One region of the Schinkia azotoformans genome, then DNA from elsewhere that is predicted to be linked to it. Evidence: riboswitches for the same ligand, from Rfam matches in the RefSeq annotation. Region 1 holds a riboswitch; each other region holds the start of a gene.

The links. A riboswitch is a leader RNA that binds a small molecule or an ion and turns the genes downstream of it on or off. The one in region 1 is predicted to bind cyclic di-GMP.
Region 2: it holds a riboswitch for cyclic di-GMP, as region 1 does, so the genes downstream of both, P9E47_RS13265 (anti-repressor SinI family protein) here and P9E47_RS01365 (response regulator transcription factor) in region 1, are expected to answer to the same signal.
Region 3: it holds a riboswitch for cyclic di-GMP, as region 1 does, so the genes downstream of both, P9E47_RS00025 (EAL domain-containing protein) here and P9E47_RS01365 (response regulator transcription factor) in region 1, are expected to answer to the same signal.

Annotation. Positions count from the first base shown of each region.
Region 1 is NZ_JARSMD010000001.1:298,728-303,760, reverse strand. It holds gene P9E47_RS01385 (sensor histidine kinase) at 1-1,055, opposite strand, end outside; gene P9E47_RS01380 (response regulator transcription factor) at 1,052-1,750, opposite strand; gene P9E47_RS01375 (GGDEF domain-containing protein) at 1,772-2,725, opposite strand; gene P9E47_RS01370 (chemotaxis protein CheC) at 2,718-3,353, opposite strand; gene P9E47_RS01365 (response regulator transcription factor) at 3,358-3,720, opposite strand; cyclic di-GMP riboswitch class II at 3,765-3,846, opposite strand; gene P9E47_RS01360 (DinB family protein) at 3,936-4,415, opposite strand; gene P9E47_RS01355 (fumarylacetoacetate hydrolase family protein) at 4,415-5,033, opposite strand, start outside.
Region 2 is NZ_JARSMD010000021.1:83,712-88,744, forward strand. It holds gene sipW (signal peptidase I SipW) at 26-604, opposite strand; gene P9E47_RS13250 (class D sortase) at 935-1,540, shown strand; gene P9E47_RS13255 (iron-sulfur cluster biosynthesis family protein) at 1,605-1,880, opposite strand; gene P9E47_RS13260 (YbaK/EbsC family protein) at 1,913-2,413, opposite strand; cyclic di-GMP riboswitch class I at 2,699-2,781, shown strand; gene P9E47_RS13265 (anti-repressor SinI family protein) at 2,803-2,964, shown strand; gene P9E47_RS13270 (helix-turn-helix domain-containing protein) at 3,037-3,375, shown strand; gene P9E47_RS13275 (helix-turn-helix domain-containing protein) at 3,421-3,738, opposite strand; gene bshB2 (bacillithiol biosynthesis deacetylase BshB2) at 3,943-4,605, opposite strand; gene P9E47_RS13285 (YojF family protein) at 4,628-4,972, opposite strand.
Region 3 is NZ_JARSMD010000001.1:430-5,462, reverse strand. It holds gene P9E47_RS00035 (helix-turn-helix domain-containing protein) at 38-307, shown strand; gene P9E47_RS00030 (competence protein ComK) at 457-921, shown strand; cyclic di-GMP riboswitch class I at 1,212-1,299, opposite strand; cyclic di-GMP riboswitch class I at 1,481-1,566, shown strand; gene P9E47_RS00025 (EAL domain-containing protein) at 1,646-2,365, shown strand; gene P9E47_RS00020 (VOC family protein) at 3,251-3,604, shown strand; gene P9E47_RS00015 (protein-export chaperone SecB) at 4,040-4,492, opposite strand; gene P9E47_RS00010 (hypothetical protein) at 4,505-4,819, opposite strand; partial or broken gene P9E47_RS00005 (hypothetical protein) at 4,834-5,033, opposite strand, start outside.

The DNA of each region.
Region 1 (5,033 bases):
TTATCAGTCAATATCGTCAGCACTTGAATTAGGGCTTGTTCATTTGCAAAAACAGAAATAGAATCTTCTTCGACCAAAAGATGGATCGGACGGTTCGTAAGACCTTTCAATCGGTTAATCGCTTTTTTACCAATATCTACTGCATTTAGATCAGATAAAGGCAGTGTCATTTGTTCTTCGTACCTTGCCAGTTCTAACAGTTGCTTAATCATTGCTTTTAAACCAAGTGCTTCTTGATGAATGGCATCAATACTTTCTTTTAACACTTCCTCATTCTCACGTCCCCATCTTTTCAAAAGAGAAGCGTAACTTTCAATGATGGTTAATGGCGTTCGTAATTCATGAGAAGCATTCGAGACAAATTGTTCCTGTTTTTCGAACTGCTCCTCTAGTTGTTCAATCATCGCATTAAAAGTTTGGGCAACTTGGTTCATTTCTTTTGAATTTTTATCATTAATAGAAATCCTTTTGAAGTTCCTGCTTATTCGAATATCCTCCATCGTTTTGATAAACTGTGCAAGTGGACGTAAAAACAGAGAGGATGCCAGGAAACTCAATAAGATCGAAATAACAAGAAGGATCCCTGAAACCGTAAGAAGTACATACAATAGATCTTGAATATCCTCCCGCTCGTCTTCAAAATCTGAAATGACTTGGATGGACGCAGTAACATCCCCTGCGGCTAAGATTGGCCTAACAAATACGATAACATCATCTCCATCATAACTATCATAGGTATACTCCGCTTGCGGTGAAAAAGAAGTCGGTATTTTGCTATAATCACTTTCATTTGTATACTCAAATTTGATCTCATTCGTAGGTGCAATGATACGAACAAGGCTGTCCTCCGGGAGCAATTTTTGAATAACTGCTTCATCAGCGTCTGATTTAGGAATACCCTGATTTTCAATCGTACTTGCAATATACTCTAAGCTGTTTTCCTTTTTATCTTTAATCATTTCAACAAATAACAGATACACAGCTAGATTACCGACAAGTAGAATAATAATAGTCCAAGTAAAAATAAGAATATGGAGTTTTGCTTTTAATGTCATCGGTTATTCTCCTTGATCGTAAAACCGACCCCGCGGATTGTATGAATTAATGGCTCATGAAAAGGTGCATCAATTTTTTTCCGCAAATAGCCAATATATACATCGACAACATTCGTATCTCCTAGATAATCAAAGCCCCAAACCTTTTCTAAAATTTGCTCGCGACTCAAAACATGGTGATGATTCTCTAATAAAAAAGTCAGCAAATCAAATTCCTTTTTTGTCAGCTCCACTTTTTCACCACCACGGATAACCTCCCGAGTAAGGAGATTAACTTTTAAATCAGCTAAAACGAACTCATCCTCATTTTTCTGTTTGTGTTGAAGCTGCTGTTTTGTTCGGATCATTACTCGAATGCGTGCTAACAGCTCTTCCATATCAAAAGGCTTTGTCATGTAATCATTTGCTCCATGATCGAGTCCATTTATTTTATCCATTACAGAATCACGAGCAGATAGTAAAATAATGGAGGTTAGCTGGTCAGACTTTCGAATCCGTCGCAATACTTCAATCCCGTTTAATTCCGGTATCATAATATCAAGGATAATTACATCCCATGACTCTTTCAGGGCATACTCTAATCCTGCACGTCCATTAGCCGCAATTGTCGTCTCATATCCTTCATGCTTAAGTTCAAGCTCCAGTATTCTTGCAATTTTATCTTCATCTTCGATAATTAATATTTTATGTTTCATTCTTTTCCCTGTTATGTTCTATTATTCAGCAAAGCCGAACGCATTCTTACCCTTAATTTTTATTTTGTACATAGCCGTGTCCGCTTTATTTATGAGCGCCGTAGGCTCCTCTCCATCTTTTGGGTACGTGCTAATTCCTATACTTACTGAAAGTTTTATTGGTTTTTCATCTATTATGAATGGATCTTGAAATACCTTTATAAACTTACTAGCTACTATCGAAGCATCTTTTTCATCTTTTAATTGAATTAATACAGCCGTAAATTCATCTCCGCCCAGTCGTGCAAGCGTGTCGATACTCCGGATGCATCCCCGTAAACGCCGGGCTGCTTCCCTTAGTACCATATCGCCTACTTTATGGCCATATGTATCATTGATCTCCTTGAATCCATCAAGGTCTAGAAACATAATCCCCAGTTTATCACGGTTTCTGTGGGCATAATTGATTGCCCATGCAAGCCGATCATTGAAATAAAGGCGATTGGGTAAACCCGTAAGAGAATCATGCATAGCACGATGTCTACTAATCTTTTCAGTAGTCTGAATTTCTTTTAGCTCAACTTCCATTTCCTTTATTAAATTTTTCAACTTATAAACTCGGTTATAAGTTGTCGTCATATCACTGATTTGTATAAGGGCATACGTAAGATCTTCCTTATACAGTGGTTCTATGTGCAGGTTCTGCTTAATAGTGTTCTCATCAGTCACATCTTGTGGAAGGAAAAATGCTTTATGCAATGTACTTGAACAAAATCTACTTTGGCCATGAAAAAGTACATTTTGTAGTATCTCTGAATATACTTTCATTCGGAATCGCGGACAAATCTCTGTTAAACTTTTCCCAATCACCTCTTCAGCCTTGAAGCCAGTTAACCGCTCTACCCATTGATTCCAAAGGAGAATATTTAAATTCTTGTCTATGATGACCATTCCAACATTTACTTTATCTAAGGATTGGAAAACTAGACTATCCATGGATTTCCTCCAGTAATTCATCTATTTTTTTCAGCAAGCTAGATATTGAATCCATACTTAATGCAATCACGATTGCGCCTTTTATATTCGTCTCGGCAAGTGAAAAAGAAGTTTGTAAAATAAGGACGTGAACCTCATTTTGAAGGAATGTTGTTTTATCCCCCTTGGCTATTGAAACAAGCTCAATATCTGGCAACGCATACTCAAGTCTCAATCCTAGGAAATTACCAAATTCGCCAATTATCGCATTAAGAATCACATTGCTGATCTCTTTTAATACATCTAAATCAGTATCCATCAAGCTTTTAGCATCCGTATCTAAATCTGAAGTTATCTCCCCGAGGCATGTATTTACTAAGATTTTAGCTTGGTCTATCGGGAACATCAAGATTGCTTTTCCACGAAATTCATGACCGAACTTTAATGAGGATGTGATCAGGTGCCCTTCACTCATAAAGATATTAAATCTATGATCTTCAGGATTAACTTCAGTTGTAGAGACCAATTCAACTTTTGGAATCGCTAGATCAATTTTTTGTTGAACCATTTCTGATAACATACTTGCTGCCTGCCCAACATATACATTCACAAGTTCAGTTAATAAATCCCGCTGAAGTTCATTCAACATTAAGTTAGACCCCCTTGATAAGATTGATGAGCAAATCTGCTTTTTCACCTGTTACAGGTTTATTTATGAATCCTAAAATTCCAAGCTCCTCAATTTCATCTCTAGTTGCTTTTTGAACATCTGCGGAAATAACAATCACTTTCGTTTCCTTATCTATTTCTCTAATCTTTTTCAACAAATCCTGACCACTTAAATTAGGCATCAACAGATCTGTCGTTATCAAATCCGGCTTATACTCTTGGTACAGATTGAAGCCACTTTCCCCATCATTTGCTGTCAGTACTTCACAATTTGGAATATTTTCAAGGATGACTTTTTTTATAACATTTCTTACAAACATTGAATCTTCAACAATTAATATTTTCATAGACTCTTCCCCCAATTTATTTTGGAATACAAAAAAACCGACTTGATTTCAAGCCGGTTGCACTACTTGCTCTGAATCACCCAAGTGCCCAAATATAGGAGATTCTTCATAGCATCTTTTCATATTATTTAATAAAATTTACCTAAATTTTACCTTTGCAGATGCTAAATTTCAATAGTTTTTATAATGGTGTTATAATATTTTGATTTGAAAGATTATTGTAATTTTGATAAATTGCGCTGAATTTGAGCAAAGTGTTTGCTCGCATGTTCCACAATTAAATGGTCCACTATAAAGGAAATCGGCTTTGTGCCGAAGTTTGGATTGCGGCTTGGTGATTCAACTGCTAATGTTGCTTCGTCAAGCTCAGCTAGTTTTTCTGATACAAATGGCTTGATTTCTTTTAGTTTTGCTAGTACATCAGAAACAGTACGAGTTTCAGCTGCATCTACGGCAGCAAGACGTCCTGCATGGGTAAAGTGTCTTCCCCATTCTGTTCCTGGAGCGGCCATAATATTTTCAATTTCCTCAATCCAATAGGGAAGGGCTTCTTCAACATGACAAATGATTTGCATAATAGACCATTCTTCCGGAACCGGATGTTTGCGGATGATTTCTTCTGATAAACCTTCTACAGTTTCAATGATTTGATCAAGAGACTTCTCTACAGATTGAATGGATTCTTGGATTGTCATTAGTTTTTCACCTCAACAGCTGCTTTTTGAACTTTATTTTCAAGCACACCGACTCCATCAATACTAATACTTACAACGTCCCCATCCTTTAAGAATGACGGTGGATCCATCGCCACGCCGACACCACCTGGAGTACCAGTCAAGATCACATCTCCTGGTTCAAGTGTCATTAGATTAGATAAAAACTCTACTAAATATTGCACAGAGAATACTAGATTAGCAGTGTTTGTATGCTGTCTTTCTTCTCCATTTACAGTTAAAACTACTTCTAAACCAGATGGATTTGTTAATTCATCCGTTGTAACAAGCCATGGTCCCATTGGTGCCGCTCCATCAACTGATTTACCTTGCAACCATTGGATTGTCCGGCGTTGAATATCCCTATAAGTAACATCATTAACAATTGTATATCCTGCTACATAATCAAGTGCTTCCTCTTGAGAAACGTTTCTTGCTCTTTTTCCAATAACAAAAGCAAATTCTGCCTCATAGTCCAATTGTTCAGAGATTGGGAAGAATGGAATATCGTCTTCTGGACCAATGACAGTGTTAGAAAACTTTGCAAACACAACTGGGAATTCAGGAATTTGACGTCCCATTTCTAAAATATGCTCACGA
Region 2 (5,033 bases), on a different contig from region 1:
GAATTCCTATTTTTTTATAGGAAGATCAACCGTTTATTACCGGATTATCATTTTCTGTTTTTCTAGTTGCTTTTTCAAGTTCTTTTAATCCTTTAAAGATTGATACTGCCGAGTAGAGTAAAAGTAATACACCTGGTAATATTAATAAAATAACTGCCCCCTTTGCTGATCTGGCGAAATCCATGAAGTAACCAGCATTTGGAATGGTGAATCCAGTATATTCACCAACTACATTTCCAGCTAAAACTGGATTCGAGTCCGGGGATTCAACGTTATCACCCTTAGTTCTAAACATTGTATTTTCTCCATTACCTATGACCTCGATTATTCTGTGGGTAACTAGTTTATCTTGAGATTCCATAAAGGTTATAACATCATCTTTCTTTAACCTAGTTAGATCTTCAACTGGTTTTACAGCAATAATTGAACCTGTCATAAAAGTCGGTTCCATTGAGCCAGAAAAAACAGGTTTTAATTGATAGCCGAAAAGGTTCGGTCCTCCACCAGAGGCTTTTGATGAAATAACAGCTATGACCATAACTATTAATAATAGAAATAACATGGTTGTTGTTAACCCGCTAATGACCTTCCATACTTTTTTCACATTTCCACCCCTTTCTCGTGGATTTGTACTCCATGATTAACCGCCTCCTACACATTTGTTCTTTTCTACGAACATGTTATTAAGTTTAAATTCCCATGTTCCGGTTTGTTGTTTTTGTTCTTTATATCGAACTCACAAGTTGAGTATATGATAAAAGGATTACTTTGAAAAATCTGAAAATTAGCCTTATTTTCTTAATAACGAACAAAAAATAAGCTTTTCCTCCTTTTTTCTCCTGTTACCTTACTTTTTCATAACTTTATAAAGAACCATTCGTTCTATATATTGAACAATAGTAGAACGAATAAACTTGGAGGGGGGATTAAGATAATGGTCAAAAAAATAGCTATCATCATCATCATTGCTGGTATTGTCCTGATTGGAATTGGTGTTTTTCAATATTTCAATTCAAAGGAGGAACAAAAAAATACTCTAAAGGAGGCTTATAAGATTCTAGAGGATCATAACCAACAAATAAATAATCACCTAAATGAAGACCATCATACAAAAAAAGATGAAGAATTTAATCCATTCCATGGTGAAACGGTTGGAATTCTAGAAATTCCAAAGCTTAATGCTGAACTCCCGATTGTGGAAGGAACATCTGACAATGACCTTGAAAAAGGGGTTGGTCATTACAAAGGAACAGCCTATCCAACCGAAGGAGATCAAATTGTTTTATCTGGTCATCGGGATACTGTTTTTCGGAGAATGGGAGAGTTAGAGGTTGGTGATGTTTTTATTGTTAAACTCCCCTACGGGAGCTTTGAATACAAAATTGAGAGTACAAAAATAGTCGATGCAGATGATCGAACAATTATTAAATCGACCGCTCCTAATGAAGAGCTTGTAGTGACGACCTGCTACCCGTTCACATTTGTTGGGACTGCACCTGACCGTTATATTTTGACGGCAAAGCCGGTTAAGATGAAGTAAAAATGCCCTATAGAGAGTCTTTCAATGACTTCCCTATAGGGCACTTTTTATAAACATTTTACAATTAGACTGCTTCTGCAACAAATTCCATAAAACCAGTTTGATCTGGCACATAATCAATTTGGTTATTGTTAAAGTAATGGAGTTGGGTTTTATCAATGATAAAATGGAGTCCGTCGATGATGATTTCTTCGTCATTTGGGTGAATGGATTCATCCAAAGTTAATTTCAGCTTTACCCAACAACTAAAGCGTAGTTGCAGACGAATGAATTTCTTTGTTTCTGATTTATTTAATCTTTTTTGTAATTCTGTTTTGGCTGCATCAGTTATAGATAACATCAGTTCCTCCCCCTATTGCTATCGAAGCAAAACTATACAGCCGCTTCTTCTAACCCATCTTCTTCCCAGTTTTTACAAACATCGACCCACTCTTTTGCATATGAATATTGAACTATTTCCTCAATTGTTAATTCGATCGCGGAGTTTGTGCTTCCGCAGGCGGGGAAAACGGTCTCGAAGCGTTTCATGGAGACGTCGAGATAGACATCTAAATCATTGGCCAAGCCAAACGGGCACACTCCACCAATGGCATGTCCTGTTTGTTCCAGAACTTCATCCGGCGTGAGCATTCGGGCTTTGAAACCAAATGTTTGGCGGAATTTCTTGTTGTCAATTTTGGCATCGCCGGCAGCAACAATTAATATCGCTTTTTCGTCTTCTCCTCTAAATGATAATGTTTTTGCAATTCGTGCTGGAATAACCCCAATAGTTTCAGCGGCTTGTTCAACCGTTGCACTTGAAGTATCAAATTCCATGACATCCTTTTCACGATTCCACTTTTTAAAATGAGCTTTTACATTTTCAAGAGACAAATTATACATCCTTTCTTTCATACGTATTACTTAAAATGATATCATATCTTTATAAGAATTAGAAAAATATGGCTTTCCACGTTTGATGTATTTTTGTCGATATTTCACCCTGAAAAGGTAGCAATAAATCGGAAACCCTATAATAAAATTAGATGAACTATTACAAATTCCCTAATTCACTAAAACGAAAGTACTAATAAATTTATCCAACAAGGGGGATGCATCCAATAAAAAATTATTCTTATTAGCAATACAGAAGATTTTGTTCGAAAGTCAAAATCCATACTTTGAAAAAGGCAAACCTGCTTGCAAAACAGGGACGCAAAGCCACAGATCTAAGGCATAACTTTGATAGCTGGGCTACCAAAAGTAATAAACCAGGGGGAAATATGGATACTCAAAGTACACAGTCTTCTCAGACTCAAGACATTAAACTACCCACAATTGATTTAGAGTGGTTACAATTACTTTTAGTTGCAAAATCAATGGGACTATCGATTGAGGACATAAGGGTATTTTTAAGAAATAATAGCGACAATGTTGAAATGTAGGATATGAGCCTTTCTAATAATGAACATTCATGATAAGATGTTATTATAAATCATACGCTTAGGGAGATATCAATGATAGGGAAACGTATCCAAACAATTAGAAAAGAGAAGGGGCTCTCACTATCAGATTTGGCTGCAAAGGCAGGTATTGCAAAATCCTATTTAAGCTCGATTGAGCGGGATATTCAATCTAATCCCTCTGTTCAATTTTTAGAAAAAATAGCAGCAGTTTTAGATATAAGTGTTCAATCACTTATAAATGCTGGGGCCAATGAAGATTCATTAGATCCGGAATGGATAAAGCTAGCTCAGGAAGCAGCAGAATCTGGGGTAAGTAAAGAACAATTTCGTGAATTTTTAGAATTCACAAAATGGCAGATCGAACAACGGAAAAATAATGAAAATGAATAAAAAAGAAGCTGGGATGGAATGGTTTTACTAATTCATCCCAGCTTTTTATTTTAGCAGATTTATTAACTGTCTTAATTTTTCTTTATCGATATTTGAATTACTCATTTCAATCGCCAGCTGTATCACTTCTTTGTCTAGATTTTGGGGGTCGATTTGTTTTTGTAGTTTATTGGAAGTTAGTAATGATTGAAGGTCAACACTTAATGCTTTTGAAATTTTTTCAATCACTTCAATGCTTGGGTTTGTCTGTTTTCCTCGTTCAATAAAACTCAAATAAGACTTTGAAATTCCCGATAATTTTGCCAGCTCTGTTAATGACATCCCTTTCTTCATTCGTAGGTCCCGAATTTTCTTTCCATTCATATTATGTCCCCTTCATAATATTAATTAAGTGAAAATCCCTCCCTCCAACATTTTATTAAGAACGCAACCTCTAAAAAACACATTCGTTCTTTATATAGAACATACAATTAAAGTATACTCTACCTTTCATTCATATGCAAAGCTATTTTACTTAAAGAGAGAGTAGGATGAACCCCAAAAAAAAGAACTCATAATCGAGTCCTCTTAAGCAAATCTATACGTCCAAAAGCGTTCAGTACTGATCCATGCTAATGCATCAGGATCCTTATTCAATAGTTTTTCAGACAAATTTTCCATAACGGCACTTGTTTGCGTTTCATGGGCTAGAATGCAGGCAATTTTTTTATCTTGAACAGAAGTGATATCAACAACTAAATCCGGTTCTCCTAATTTTTCAAAACAGTCATTCGAAAATGCCATACATTGTAATTTAGGGCGAGCTTCTTTTGGCATTTGCTTCATTGCATGAACAACAGCTGCCCCTGTAGCATCATGGTCCGGGTGGACACTATAGCCCGGGTAAAATGAAATGACGAGTGATGGGTTTACTTCTTCAATAATGGCTCGAAAACGATCGGCCAGCTCATCAATGTCCTCAAATTCCAATGTTTTATCACGTAAACCTAGCATCCTTAAATCTGTAATACCAATAGCTTTAGTTGCATTTATAAGTTCATTTTTTCTAATTAATGGGAGTGTTTCGCGATTCGCAACGGGCGGATTCCCCATATTACGTCCCATTTCACCAAGGGTACAGCAAGCATAAGTAACAGGTGTCCCTTTTTCACTATGTAGGCTGATTGTTCCTGAAGCCCCAAAGGCCTCATCATCTGGGTGTGGAAGAATAACTAAAACATGTCTTTCCATTTCCACGGTCATACACTCCTCTCTAAAATGGTTCCTTACTTAACTGACACGCTACAGCAAGTTTCCCATTTGCATCATGCCCCGCTAATAATAGCCGATTTTTTTCATCGACTTCCCAGTGGGTCAAGCCTTCTGCATATACCCATCCGATTTCCAATTTCATACCCACACGATAGGGTCCGTTTCCTGTGATTTTGGCATGCTGGTAACGAATTAATCCATTCCGAATATAAGCCCCTACTGTCATAACAGATTGGTCTTTATGGGAAGCATAGGCACCATTTGTTGTTTCTAAATGTAAATAAAGATCTTGTTCATTGAATTCATCGAGTTTGTTTTGTACTTCCGTTGGGTTAATCGGTTTCAATGTTGACCCTCCTTCAAATTAGTGATATCAATTATATTTTATCTTACTAAAAAGTTCTAGG
Region 3 (5,033 bases), 300 kb from region 1:
ATGATAATAGAATCAAACCTATTAAGGAGCTGATTGAATGCTAAGAAGAAAACTGTTTCGAAATTTATTTGGTAAAACTTTAAGACAAAAACGTTATGAAGGCAGTAAGAAAAAGTTAACATTATCAGAATTTGTTTCAAAAACAGATCTTGACGACAGCTATATAGGAAAGATTGAACGAGGTGAAAAATTACCGGATGCTCTAACTCTGTATAAAATATTTGTCGGTCGTGGCATTAGCATTGATCAGCTTTTTAACGATATGAAACCGCAATTCGAAATGCTAGTAAAGCTAGAAAAAAGGTAAAATTCCCTAAATAAATATTGCATGTACTTATTTTTCAATGATTTGCAAACGTTTTCATAAGTGGATATTATTTCTATTAGAAAAGAAAATGTCGATTGTTTAAGTTGTTAAACTATCATCAAAATATTCTAAAATAGGAGAGTGTCATTATGAAACAAATCATCAATCATTATGAGGTAAATCAAAATACGATGGCTTTATTATCGGTTGCTCATACGGAATACTCCACACTTGTACTTGAAGAAAACCAACAATTCTATGTTCGAAAAACACCTATTCAAATTGTCAAGGATGCCTGTCTAGAAGGCGGTTCTACCTATGATGGAAGACGTAGAGCTGTAAGTTATAGGACCGGTTCACAGCAAAAGGTTCCCATTCCAATTAATCCAAAAGACGAAATTTTTGCATTTCCAACCCACTCACCAAAATCGTTTGAATGTAACTGGATTTTCTATCATCATGTCAAATACATATCAACATATAAATCTCCCGACCAACTAAGCGTTCAATCAGTGGTCACATTTAAAAATGGACAACGCATCTCTTTACAAGAATCCCAATATATATTAGAAAAACAAATGCAGCGAACAGCCATGTGCATTATCGGGTTTTAATTATCCCAGGAACATAGGGACGGTTCTTGTATTCCATTATTAAATTGGAACACAAGAACTGTCCCGGCATTCCATTAAAATCTTGATAATAAACTCTTAGCTTTATGCCCATGGTATATTGCTTTAGATCTGAACTTAGATTTAAGTTCTTCACATAAGGCGTCATTTGACAGTACTTCATTGTATCCTTGTAAATAACGGTGTAAATAATAACCGACCTTCATAAAAATTTTCAACACATGGATTCCTCCCCTTAATCCACACAAATCGACGGAATAAAACTTGTTGTATTCGGAAACTGGCTGACATAGTTGTAAAACAACATTAGTCCCTATAGCTTTGCGCCACCATTTTTCAATGGCTTTGCCATTTCGTATAATCTACGTGTTATACAGAAACAATACAATATTTATAGCACCCTTGATAAGAGGCTGCGGACCTATATTGGAGGGAAGCGAAGTTTCTCTTGGATCTGTCAATACTGTGCTTTTATCCAAAAAACAAGTGGTAATTCCAACCAATATGATATATAATTTATTCTAAATTAAATATCATACCGAAAGTTAAATGGCAAACCTATTGAAAAATAGGGACGCAAAGCCACGGGCCTAACGTTATTACAACTATGGTAGCCGGGTTACCAAAGAGATGGTTATGTAAAAACTTTTCTAATCCACCTTTTTGGTGGATTTTTATTTTGCCATTGAAAGGAGGATAGAGATTTTTGAAGACTAAAAGTTTATTAAATAATTTAATTGATCAAAATCAATTTGAACATTACTTTCAACCCATATATAACCTGAATGATAATTCATCAATTGGTGGTGAATTCCTGTTAAGAACAAATATGGGCTCTCCTGATTTTATATTTAGTGAGGCAAAAAAAACAAATAGGCTCTATGATCTAGACACCAAGTCTATCCATAAAGCCCTAACGAGTTCCCATTTCATAAATAGAAGGTTTATGAAAAAAGAATTAAAGTTATTTATAAACGTCTTCCCATCGACTCTTATAAATAAAACTTTTCCTGCATTTCTAAATGATATTTTTACAAAATTCAAGGAGTCCTGTCAACACATAATCTTTGAGATTAATGAAACTGATACTTTCGACTTAAATTTATTGTTTGAAAGGGTAAAATTATTAAAAGAGTATGGATTTTCAATTGCCCTTGACGATGTTGGTAAAGGCTGGCCTTCCATGCAATCAATAATTGAATTTGAACCAAATTATATAAAACTAGATCGATATTTTTCTAAAAACCTTGAGAAATCTGTAAATAAGCAAGACATGATTAAATCTGTACTTTCGTACTGTGACAATACAAATGTAAATTTAGTACTGGAAGGAATAGAGAATGAAGAAAGTCTAAATACTGCACGAGATATAGGTGTACGTATGGCTCAAGGATACTATCTAGGTATGCCTGAAAAGATTAATTAAGAAGTATCGAGCCCCAACTTAAATAATTGAGAAGGGGCTTTTTCAGGGTGAATAGAACTTAGAAGAGAAGAAAAAACTATTTCACTTAACAAAATGCCTATATGATTCTATGGCTGAAAAATGCCCTTTCTTCTATTGTTCCAATTGTTTGAACAAAATAGGAAACAAGGGAGAGTTCAAAGTAGAAATACATCATCTAGCCAATAAATCCTCTCAGAAGATGTAGGCTTGGGGGAAAAGGCGCTTCCAATCGGCTTCCTTTTAAGAACAAAAACAAAACTTTCCTCTTTGCGTTTTTCATTTTACAATTACAATAATAAGGCACCTAAAACTAATAGTTTGAACGTTATCTGAATAAATATGATAAATACCAGTATCTTCTTCAACAATTGGGCGCATTTCTTTATTCCGAGGGTGCGTTCTTTTTGATTTAGGTGTCATAATTGAAGAACCGATGGGATGTTCCAATTGTCATTGTAGTTATTAATCTAAAGACAAATATATATACAGTATGATTTTTGACCGTAATCATCGTAAATAACGAAACAAAATCAGCCCTTTTCTATCTTTGTTTACTTATTCAGTAAATAATTATAGTTTACAACGTAAACAACGATAGGACTTTACTTGGAGAGGTGGGTATGATAGGCTCGTTTGCCTGATGAAACAACTGCTTCAGCCTTTCAAGACAAATCGTACCCACAGAGGCTCCAAGTCAAGTCCTTAAACGCCATTCTACGGTTACATATAAACAATGATAAAAGGTGCATCATTTCAATGTTTTTTTACCGATACTGTATATATGCCATCCTTCAGTTGAATAAGGGATCTTTATAATGTTAAATAGTGGTAAACAAATTAAATGAGATACGAGGAGGATTTGTGGTGAAGATTTTAAAAAAGCTGGTCCGCATTTATGTAAACGAACTTGACTCTGCAATTGCTTTTTATGAAAAATTAACAAACCATAACGTTGATATGAGATTTGAAATGCCACTAAAAAATTTAGAATTAGCATCGATTGATGACTTATTACTTATTTCCGGTAAAGAAGAAGATTTAAAACCTTTTAAACAGACAAAAGTTACTTTTTTAGTGGACTCAGTATATGAATTTAAAAATTTCTTAGAAAACAATGGTTCAACAATAATTAGAGAACCCTCTCGAGTTCCTACAGGAAAGAATATGATCGTTAAGCATCCAGATGGGTTAGTTGCAGAATATGTTGAACACATCTAATCTAGATTTCACTAAACCAGCTAATAGAAACTCCTTGCTATTCCACAATCGGACGCGATTGTTGTAGATCATTAGTCTAATTCCTCGGTAAAAATATGGAGGTATTAGACTTTTTTATCTTTCAGGTCCCTTAAAGTTATAATCCATGTTTTCCTGATCTTACCCCATTGGTAAATATGTTAGCAACAAGTGGTAAAACCTATGACAATCGCTGGTAAAAAACATGGCAGAAGTGGTACATTCTTATGACCGTAATCACATATCTCTATAATTTAAGATTGATAACAGAGCCACAAGCAAAAAACGGCTCAAATTAGAACACGCGAACCGCCCCCATGTTCCATAAATGTCGTATTTAATGTCAAAATATTCAGTTAATTACAAAAAAATAAGCAGAATAAGAATATAGACCATCTCAATGCATGCCTAAGGTCCCTATTCTAATTCTGCAAATTCATCTTCATTTTCCTCAAGTTCATTTTCATTTATCATAGCGGCTATGTTCAATGTTGGTAAAATTACAGGTGCCTCACTACCTTTGCTAGTAATGTCTGACACAAGACTACGTAAATAAGGGAATAGTATTGCTACTGCATTCACCTTATAAAAATTAATAATTTGATTTTCATTAACCACGTCAATTTCAGATAATATCTCAAACAAGCCAGATATTCGTACCTTTACATAAAAACTAGTTTCTTTTAGGTTACTATCCCCCAACTCAATACCGAGTCCCACAATTGCCTGACTAATATTTTCGGGATTTACATCGAGTTTAAAAAAGATGTTGGGGTGTAAAGGTTTTTCTTCTTCCACGGTTTTGTACGGGTTATTTTTATAAGTTGTTTCTAATACATGATAATCTCTAAATTGTAATACTGCCTTCATATTCTATACTCCTTAAGAAGCCCAAGACCATTTTCCATGACTGTCAGTAACAAAATCCTTATCGATGCTTATTACTGAAATCATTTGGGTCTTTTTATCACTTGATTTAATAGTGATGTTCTTCGACAAGTTAGATAACTCCCCTGAGTCCTTTGTAATAAACTTTGCTTGATTGAATTCATAGTTTATTTCTGGGAAGAAATCATTAAAATCTTTATGTTCCCCTGAACCCATTATCACGCCAGGATTTTTTGAACCAAATGAAACATCTAATCCTAATTCTTTTGCTAACTCTAATGCCTTTTGCTTATCAACTTTAAAATTCATTATTTGTCCCTCCTTTAGAACAGTCTTGGAGATTTTCGTACAGGTTTTCGAACCCTTAGATCAACCTCCTTAACCTTTATACTCCCCGGACATATCGCTTCATTATTCCTAACGCAAACTTGAGTGCCATGAAGGTGTAATTCCATTTCCTTGAACATTCTCTTATTATCATATCTAGATTGAACATAAAAAGTTCTTTGTATTACCCAAATTG